Regions from separate parts of the Sphingomonas sp. CFBP9019 genome, predicted to be linked through region 1. Evidence: riboswitches for the same ligand, from Rfam matches in the RefSeq annotation. Region 1 holds a riboswitch; each other region holds the start of a gene.

Region 1 (3,271 bases):
GCCGCGACCGGCAGGACACCGGTCGGTTATGCGATCAACGTACGAGGTAAGGCAGACGTTGCGGTGAGATGGGACGACATGCCCTGCGTTGCGTCGCGCGCAAATCCTGTCGTCAGCGCAGGCAAAACGCGCTAGCCCTGTGGCGCAGGTCCGACGCAAGCCGGATCCGCACAGATCGCGTCGGTGCCCCTCGGGGCTTGAATGGGAATGCGGTGCGGGGTTCGCCCCAAGACCGCAGCTGTCCCTGCAACTGTAAGCGGCGAGCGACACGCACCCGCCCCCTGCGACGGGGGCAGCCACTGGGCCGATGGCCTGGGAAGGTGTGCGTCGAGCCTTGACCCGCGAGCCAGGAGACCTGCCGGCGTCTGGTCGCTCTTGTCCCGGTCCAGGGGGTGGCCGAGGCACGGTGAACGCCGTCTGAGCGACGACAATGCGGCGGGGGCCGCATCGGCGACGCATGCCGGCCGCTCAGGGCGTCCGGTCGGCGCGCGTCCCGGTCGTTCGCGGCAGGCCCCCGTCCTCGTCGGACGCCGGGGATGTGCCAATGACCAAGATCATGACCGGGCGGACCGCCGGTCGTTCGACGCGACACCGGATCGGCTGGATGTTCGCGATGCTGGTGGCGGCCAATATCGCCGCCTGGGGATGGGCGTTCGCGCTGTTCCAGGCGCAGCCGCTGATGCTGGGCACCGCGATGCTCGCCTGGGGGCTGGGGCTGCGCCACGCGGTCGATGCGGATCATATCGCGGCAATCGACAATGTGACGCGCAAGCTGATGCAGGATGGGCAGCGGCCGATCGGGGTCGGCTTCTGGTTCGCGATCGGCCATTCGGGGATCGTCCTGATCGCCGCGGTGGCGATCGCGCTGACCGCGAGCGCGCTGGCGCAGTTCGAGGCGTTCAAGCAGGCGGGCGGGGTGATCGCGACGCTGATATCCGCGCTGTTCCTGTTCACGATCGCGACGATGAACCTGATCATCCTGCGATCGGTGTGGCGGACCTTCGGCCATGTCCGCGGCGGCGGGCGCTATGTCGAGGAGGATCTCGACCTGCTGCTCGGCAATCGCGGGCTGCTCGCGCGGCTGTTCCGGCCGATGTTCCGGCTGGTCACGCGCAGCTGGCACATGGCGCCGCTCGGCTTCCTGTTCGGGCTGGGGTTCGACACCGCGACCGAAGTCGCGATCCTCGGCCTGTCGGCGAGCCAGGCGGCGGACGGGTTGTCGATCGGTACGGTGCTGGTGCTGCCGGTGCTGTTCGCGACGGGCATGGCGCTGGTCGACAGTGCCGACGGGGTGGTGATGCTCGGCGCGTATGAATGGGCGTTCGTGAAGCCGATCCGCAAGCTGTATTACAACATCACGATCACGCTGATCTCGGCGATCGTCGCGATCGCGATCGGCGGGATCGAAACGCTCGCGCTGCTGGCGTCGAAGCTGGGCCTGAGCGGGGGCGTGTGGGACGTCGCTTTGGCGCTGGGCGAGAATTTCAACGGGCTGGGCTTTGCGATCATCGCGCTGTTCGTGGCGTGCTGGGTGCTGAGTTTCGCGATCTACCGGTGGAAGCGGTTTGACGAGATCGAGGTGGTGCGGGGGTAACGAGCAGCGTCGTCATCCCGGGCTCGACCCGGAACCTGGAGCCGGGCACCGGATCATGCGTGGCCCTGGGTCCTGGCTTTCGTCAGGATGACGGCGGTCATGTGCATTGGCACAATCGCCAAACTCCTCTAAACCCAACCCCGAGGTTTGGTTCTACCGAACCTCAACAGATCGCGCCGGTGCCCTTCGGGGCTTGAATGGGAATGCGGTGCGGGAGCTTTGCCTCCCAATGCCGCGGCTGTCCCTGCAACTGTAAGCGGTGAGCGAGACGCACAGGCCCCCGATGCGGGGGCAGCCACTGGGTCACGGGACCTGGGAAGGCGTGCATCGAGCTTCGACCCGCGAGCCAGGAGACCTGCCAGCGTCATGGTCGCTCTTGCCTTGATCCAGGGGATGGTCGCGGCACGGTACTCCGTCTGAGCGACGAACGCGTGTGGCCGTCTTGGTCGCGCGCGCGTGTGGCTGCGGATGTGCGTCCGTCCGTGGCTGTCGTTCCGACGCCCGGAGAGTATCGCATGACCGAACCCCAGCCGACCCTGGCCAAGATTCCCGTCACCATCGTCACCGGATTCCTCGGCGCGGGCAAGACCACGCTGATCAGCCATCTGATCCGTAACGCCGGGGGCCGGCGGCTCGCGGTGATCGTCAATGAATTCGGCACGCTCGGTATCGACGGCGACATCTTGAAGGGGTGCGCGATTCCCGATTGCCCGGCCGAGAACGTCGTTGAGCTCGCCAATGGCTGCATCTGCTGCACCGTCGCGGACGACTTCATCCCGACCGTCGAGACTTTGCTCGCGCTCGACCCGCGGCCCGACCATATCCTGATCGAGACGTCGGGGCTCGCTTTGCCCAAGCCGCTGCTCAAGGCGTTTGACTGGCCCGCGATCCGGTCGCGGATCACGGTCGACGGGGTGATCGCGCTGGCCGATGCGGAAGCGGTCGCCGCGGGACGGTTCGCGCCCGACCTCGCCGCGATCGAGGCGCAGCGGCGCGCGGATCCGAGCGTGGATCACGAGACTCCGCTCGCCGAGGTGTTCGAGGACCAACTCGCCTGTGCCGATCTGGTGCTGCTGACCAAGGCGGATCTGGCGGGCGAGGCGGGGGTGGCCGCGGCGCGCGCGGTGATCGCGGCGGAGTCCGCGCGTGCGTTGCCGGTGATCGCGCTGACCGACGGGGTGATCGATCCGCGCGTCGTGCTCGGGCTGAACGCGGCGGCGGAGGACGACATCGCCGCGCGACCGTCGCACCATGATGGCGCGGACGATCACGAGCATGACGATTTCGACAGCATGATCGTCGACCTCGGCGAGATCGCGGACCCGGCGGCGCTCGCCGCGCGGATCGAGACGCTCGCGCGCGACGCCGACATCCTGCGCGTGAAGGGTTATGCCGCGGTGACGGGCAAGCCGATGCGGCTGCTGGTGCAGGCGGTCGGGGCGCGGGTGCGGACGCAATATGACCGGCCGTGGCGCGGCGACGAGGCGCGCCAGACGCGGCTGGTGGTGATCGCCGAGCATGATCGGATCGACCCCGCAAGGATCCGGGCCGCGCTTCAGGGCTGACGGCGATGCACGTCGTCTTCCGCGAAAGCCACGGGCTGGAGGAGAGTGCGGTCCCGCAGGACCTCGCGCAGACTCCGGCGGATCTCGTCGTCCTGTCCTTTTCGGACGGGGA
Region 2 (3,271 bases), on a different contig from region 1:
GCTGGCGGAGCTTCATCCGGCGATGCTGCCGATCGTGGCGATCGCTGGGGCGTTCGCGGCGCTGGGGTTGCTGTTCGTGCTGGCGGCCGGGTCGCAAAGCGCCTTGTCGCTGATCCTCGCGGGGATTGCGGTTGGAACGCTGGCGGTCGCGGGGGTCAGTCTGGCGCTCAACCTGTCCCCGAACCCGTTTGCGGCGATGGAGATCATGACCTGGTTGCTCGGGTCGCTTGAAGACCGGTCGTTCAGCCATGTCGCGCTGGCGCTGCCCTGTATCGCAATCGGCATGGTGCTGGTCGCCTGGGACGGCCATGCGCTCGACGCGCTGACGCTCGGCGAGGATGGCGCACGCGCGCTCGGCGTCGATCTGCGAAGGACGCGCGTGCGGATGCTGGTCGGGGTGGCGATCGGGGTCGGCGGGGCGGTCGCGGTATCGGGCGCGATCGGGTTCATCGGCCTGATCGTCCCGCATCTCGTCCGGCCGATGACCGATCGCTCGCCATCGGCGATCCTGCTCCCCTCCGCATTGGGCGGTGCTGCATTGCTGACCTTTGCGGACGTGCTGGTACGCGTGATCCCGACGTCGAACGAACTCAAGCTAGGGGTCGTTACTGCGTTTCTCGGCGTGCCGGTGTTCCTCGTGCACCTCATGCGCGAGCGGCGGCTGTGGTAGCCCTTTCCGCGGACCGCCTCAGCGTCCGCCGTGCCGGGCGGGTCGTGGTCGACGATGTCAGCTTCGCGGCAGAGGGTGGTGCGCTCATCGGGATCGTCGGCCCCAATGGGGCGGGCAAATCGACGCTGGTTCAGGCGCTTCTCGGGCTGGTTCCCGCTACGGGGGAGATCCTGCTCGACGGGGTTCCGCTGGCGGAGCGCTCGCGACGCGAGATTGCACGGACGGTCGCGTATCTGCCGCAGGGTCAAAGTCTTCATTGGCCGCTGAGCGTCGAACGTCTCGTCGCGCTGGGCCGGTTGCCCCATCTCGCACCGTTGTCGCGCATTTCTCAGCAGGATCGTGATGCGATTGCCCGTGCGATGGCGGCGGCGGACGTGACCCCGCTTGCGGCGCGTGTCGCGACCGAGATCTCGGGGGGCGAGCGGGCCCGCGTCCTGCTGGCAAGGGCACTCGCGGTCGAGGCGCCGGCGCTGATCGTCGACGAGCCGCTCGCATCGCTCGATCCCGCGCATCAGATCGCGGTCATGGACATCCTGCGGGCGGAGGCCGCGCGCGGCGTCCTGGTGATCGCCGTGCTGCATGATCTGGGCCTCGCCGCACGCTATTGCGATCGTATCCTCGTGCTCGACGCGGGCCGGCTCGTCGCCGACGGTGCGCCTTCGGCGGTGCTGACGCCGGTTCGGCTGCGTGAGACCTATGGCGTTAGGGCGTGGTTCGGATCGATCGAGGGCGTACCGGTCGTGGTACCGCTGACGCGTGACAGCGCGCAGGGCGATTGACCCGGGCCGCTCGCCCGGCCTATCCCTCTGGCCGCGACAGGTTCCCCGGCGACGGGGATGAAAAGGGAACGGGAGAACCCCGGCTGCCCCTGCAACTGTAAGCGGCGAGCCATCGTGCCAACATGCCATTGGGATCCCGGTCCCGAGAAGGCGGCGCGAAGGGCTGTGACCCGTGAGCCAGGAGACCTGCCCGTCGCAGTCGTCTTTCGTCCGGCCAGGGTGCGCCGAGCGGACGGGGGTAAACCCGCACGACGACATAACCAGCCTGTGGCCTGTGCCGCGGGCGCGTATGTCATGGGGTTTCAATGCCGAATATACTGGTTCCCGCCGAAGACGGTGCGGCCGTCGTCGCCTGCAGCACCTGCCGCGTGTCCACCGATGCGAAGGACGATGCCGAGGGCATGCGGGGCGGTGCGAGACTCGTCGCGGCGTTGCAGGCGGTCCAGGCGAGTGATCCGCGCTATGCCGGGATTGCGGTCCAGGCGATGCCGTGCCTGTTCGCCTGCCAGGACTTCTGCACCATCCACGTCCGCGGGCCCGCGAAGATCGGCTATGTGCTGGGGCGCTTTACCCCGGATGAAGAGGCTGCGCGCGCGATTCTCGATTATGCCGTGCTGCATGCGGAGAGTGCGGAGGGGCAGGTGCCGTTTCGGCAGTGGCCGGCCGGGATCAAGGGGCATTTCATCACCCGGACGCCCCCCGCCGGCTATGTCGCGCAGTGACGCTGTTCCCGACGGTCGCGGCGTTCGAGGCGGCGCTGGAGGCCCTTCCCGTGGCAGACGAAGCCGCGCGAGGGGCCGCATCGCTGCGGCAAACACAGTTGACCAAGCCGCCCGGATCGCTCGGCCGACTTGAAGACCTCGCGGTCTTCATGGCGGGCTGGCAGGGGCGCGAGCGGCCGCGGTTCGAGCGTGCGCGGGCGGCGATTTTCGCCGGAAATCACGGCGTTGCGGTGCACGGGGTGAGCGCTTTCCCGGTCTCCGTGACCGCACAGATGGTCGAGAATTTCCGTCGTGGGGGCGCGGCGATCAATGCGCTGGCGGATGCCGTCGGGCTCGAACTCGTCATCGCTGACATCGATCTGGAAACCCCCACGGCGGATTTCACGACGGGGCCGGCGATGGACGAAGCCGCGTGTCTCGCCGCACTCAACATCGGTGCCGACGTCGTCGTGCCTGGGCTCGACATACTCGTCGTGGGTGAGATGGGGATCGGGAATTCTACGTCGGCCGCAGCCCTGTGTCTGCGCAGTTACGGCGGAACCGCCGCCGACTGGGTTGGCCCGGGGACGGGGGTTGATGTGGCGGGAATCGCGCGGAAAATCGCGGTCGTCGAGGCGGGGATTGCGCGGCATGCTGATTTCCCGCGTACGCCGTTCGAGACGTTGCGGCGGGTGGGGGGGCGTGAAATCGTCGCGATCGCTGGCGCGGTGGTGGCGGCGCGGCTGGCGGGGGTGCCGGTGATGCTGGACGGATTCATTTCGTCGGCGGCGATCGCACCGATCGCGGCGGCGTATCCTAGCATTACAGAGCATTGCATTGCCGGGCATTGTTCGGCCGAGCCGGGGCATGAGCGATTGCTTCAAGCGCTGAAACTCGAGCCTTTACTGAGACTTGGGATGCGGCTGGGGGAGGGAAGCGGGGCGGCGGTTGCGGTGGGAGTGATCCGGTCGGCGTTGGCGGCGCATGACGGGATGGCGACGTTTGCCGAGGCGGGGGTGTCGGTGGCGTGAGTGGGGCGTTCCTGCTTCACCTGTTGCGGCATGGCGCGCCTGAACTGACCGGGCGGATGCTGGGGCGGACCGATAGTCCGGTTACGGCGG
Region 3 (3,271 bases), 400 kb from region 1:
GCTCCCGATCCGCCAGGTCAGATTGTGCAGCCGCTTGTCGAGCACGAACGTCTCGGTACCGGCGCCGCCCGGATAGTCGATCGACCAGCGGCGAATCGTGTCGCGCTCGTAGCGCACGCCGCCAACGATCGAGACGTGCGTGCCGAGCTTAAGCCGATCCTCGGCAAAGACCGCATATTCGGTCGTGCGCGTGCGGTAGCGCGGTGCGATGCCTTGCGTGTCGACGATCAGACCGGGATCGAACGCGAAGGGATCGACCTCCGAAACCTGGGGATCAGACCCGAAATTATGGGAGTAGGTCAGCTTGATGAGGTTGACGTCGAAGCCCATGACAAGGTCGTTGCCGACGCCATCGGCGACGTCCGTCCTGAACGTCACGCTCCCCTGATCGCCCCACTGCGTCTGGTCGTGGACGATGCCGGTCATGTCGGTGCGCAGGATGCTGCCGGGAGTGCCGGTGTTGCCGCTGCCGTTGGCGCAGACGCCGTCCGCGGCGATCCAGCAATAGGTTTCGAGATTGCGCCAGGAGCGTTTGGAGGTGAGGCGATAGGCCTGGTTGCTGACGGTGACCGCATCGCTCGGCGTCCAGTCGAGCTGCAGGCTGGTACGGTTGTCCCGGTAGCGGATGACGCCGTCACGTGTGTTGTAGTTGCGCTCCCGGATGCGGTCGTCGAGCCGTCCTTCGATCAGCGGCGTGCCGAAATAGCGCATCGGCTTCTGGTCGCCATAATCGTCCCGCGCGGTGACGACGAGCGTGTCGGTCGGTGCCCAGCGAAGCGTGCCCGAGACGGCATGGCTGCGCGACTGGCCACGATCGACATAGCCGTCGGACCGGCGATAGCTGCCGTCGATGCGGTAGGAGAGGCGCTCGGTGATCGGCCCCCCTGCGCCCGCCGCGACATGGAAGCTGTCCTGCGAGCCATAGCCGATCTCGCCCTCCACGTGCGTCCGCTGCGTATCGGGTTTGCGCATCAGGACATTCACCGCGCCGCCCAGTGCGCCCTGGCCGTAGAGCACGGAGGCCGGGCCGCTCAGGATGTCGATCCGCTCGACCATCCACGGATCGGTCGGAAAGGTGATCGTGCCGGCCGCCGGGAACAGCCTGATGCCGTCGATGAGCTGGAGCACGGAGCCCTGACCGCTGAACCCCCGCGCGGCGAGTGCGGTGCCGCCATTACCGGGATTGCCCGCGTTGCTGATGCCCGGTGCGCGGCTCGTCGCGTCGATCACGGACAGGTCGCCACGCGCGCGGATCGTGGCGCCATCGATGACCGAGAGCGTCGCGGGGGTCTCGAGCGGCGTGAGGCCCAGGCGGCTGCCGGTCGCATTCGGCGTGGTGAGCGTGTCCTGGGCATGCTGTCCGACGATCAGGATGTCCTTGGTATCGGGATCCGGCACGGACTGGGCGTGGATTTGTGCTGCGAAGACAGGCGACAGAATAGCCCCCGCGAGCGCGAGGCGAGACAATAGGAACGGCATTACGGTAATCCCCCGGGCGTCTGGCGAACCCGGCAGGGACCTCCCGCGAACGGCCGACATCCGCGCCAGCCGGACGCGATTGCGACCGGCACGCATGCCCGTGCGGTCCCCACCGCACACGTCGTCGCTCGACGGAGTACCGTGCCGCGGCCACCCCCTGGGCCAGGCAAGAGCGACCAGACGCCGGCAGGTCTCCTGGCTCACGGGTCACCACACGATGCACGGCCTTCCCAGGCCCTCATGACGCAACGTCTGGCCCAGTGGCTGCCCCTTCCTTTGCAGGAAGAAGCGAAATGCATCGCGCTCGCCGCTTACAGTTGCAGGGACAGCCTCGGCTTCAGGTGGCGAACCACCCTCACCGCGTTCCCTATTAAGCCCCTTCCGGGGCACCGACGCGATCATGCCGTCCTGCTCGGATCGAACAGGTCAGCGGCGCCGGTCTATCCCGGTCAGGATCGTTCGGCAATCGTCCGGCGAGCGGCACGATGGCGGCTCGATCGTCCTGCTCGATTGCTGTGATCCAGAAGCTCCGTTTGGCGCGATGCGCGTCCTCGATCAGGAGGCGGCGGTGCCGCACGCTCTGTGCGGGGATGCCACGCTGATGGCATGCAGGATTAAGGGATCGAGATGAAGAACGTGAAGAGCCGTCAGGCCGTGACGGCGATGCTGCTGGCTGCGACATCGGCTGGTGCCATGATTCAGCCGGTTGCCGCGCAGACGGTGGCGCCGGCCGAGACGCAGGCGGAAACCCGCATGACGACCGCTGCGGCACCGTCCAGCGCCGGCAAGCCCGCGCTGGCGCAGGCCGGTGTGGCCGGCACGGTCGAAGCCAAGGGTGATTCGGCCAGTGTCGCCGCACCGCAGATGACCCGCGACAATGGTGCGCCGATCGGCGAGAACCGCCATTCGAAGGCGGCGGGTGACCTTGGCCCCGTCCTGCTCGAGGACACGACGCTGATCGAGAAGCTCGCACGCTTCGACCGGGAGCGCGTGCCCGAGCGCGTCGTCCATGCCCGCGGAACCGGTGCCCACGGCGTCTTCACCGCGACCGCGGACATTTCGAGCATCACCGACGCATCGCTGTTCATGCCCGGCAAGCAGACGCCGGTGTTCGTCCGCTTCTCGACCGTGATCCACCCCTCGGGCAGCCCAGAGGGCATGCGGGATCCGCGCGGCTTTGCGACCAAATTCTATACCGATCAGGGCAATTGGGATCTGGTCGGCAACAACCTGCCGATCTTCTTCATCCGTGACGCGATCCAGTTTCCGGACATGATCCACGCGCTCAAGCCCTCGCCTGTGACGAACAAGCAGGACCCCAATCGCTTCTTCGACTTCTTCTCGGCGACGCCCGAGGCGACCAATATGCTCGCGCATGTCTATTCGAACCTCGGTACGCCGGCATCCTACCGGACGATGGACGGCAACGGCGTCCATGCCTTCAAGCTGGTCAATGCCAAGGGCGAAACAATGTTCGCCAAGTTCCGCTGGATCAGCCGCCAGGGCGTGCGCAACCTGAACGGCGCGCAGGTGGCGACCGCGACCTGGAACTACCTGACCGACGATCTCTATGGCGAGATCGGCAAGGGCAATTTCCCCGTCTGGGACCTGATGGTGCAGACGATGTCGGCATCGGCGTTTGCCAAGCTCGACTATAATCCGTTCGACGACACCAAGGAATGGCTGGGCGTGCCGTTCCGCAAGATCGGCGAGATGACGCTCAACAAGGTGCCGACCAACTTCTTCGACTATACCGAGCAGTCGGCGTTCGCGCCTGCCAACCTCGTGCCGG

What was found. A riboswitch is a leader RNA that binds a small molecule or an ion and turns the genes downstream of it on or off. The one in region 1 is predicted to bind cobalamin.
Region 2: another riboswitch for cobalamin. It lies ahead of SOM18_RS01105 (DUF1636 domain-containing protein); the one in region 1 lies ahead of cobW (cobalamin biosynthesis protein CobW).
Region 3: another riboswitch for cobalamin. It lies ahead of SOM18_RS05065 (TonB-dependent receptor); the one in region 1 lies ahead of cobW (cobalamin biosynthesis protein CobW).

What each region holds. Positions count from the first base shown of each region.
Region 1 covers NZ_JAXCWK010000002.1:628,579-631,849, forward strand. Annotated here, with positions in the region: cobalamin riboswitch at 165-377, shown strand; gene SOM18_RS06945 (HoxN/HupN/NixA family nickel/cobalt transporter) at 605-1,594, shown strand; cobalamin riboswitch at 1,755-1,971, shown strand; gene cobW (cobalamin biosynthesis protein CobW) at 2,110-3,159, shown strand; gene cobN (cobaltochelatase subunit CobN) at 3,165-3,271, shown strand, end outside.
Region 2 covers NZ_JAXCWK010000001.1:267,620-270,890, forward strand. Annotated here, with positions in the region: gene SOM18_RS01095 (FecCD family ABC transporter permease) at 1-670, shown strand, start outside; gene SOM18_RS01100 (ABC transporter ATP-binding protein) at 664-1,449, shown strand; cobalamin riboswitch at 1,471-1,657, shown strand; gene SOM18_RS01105 (DUF1636 domain-containing protein) at 1,764-2,171, shown strand; gene cobT (nicotinate-nucleotide--dimethylbenzimidazole phosphoribosyltransferase) at 2,168-3,181, shown strand; gene SOM18_RS01115 (histidine phosphatase family protein) at 3,178-3,271, shown strand, end outside.
Region 3 covers NZ_JAXCWK010000002.1:231,839-235,109, forward strand. Annotated here, with positions in the region: gene SOM18_RS05065 (TonB-dependent receptor) at 1-1,479, opposite strand, end outside; cobalamin riboswitch at 1,648-1,886, opposite strand; gene SOM18_RS05070 (catalase) at 2,107-3,271, shown strand, end outside.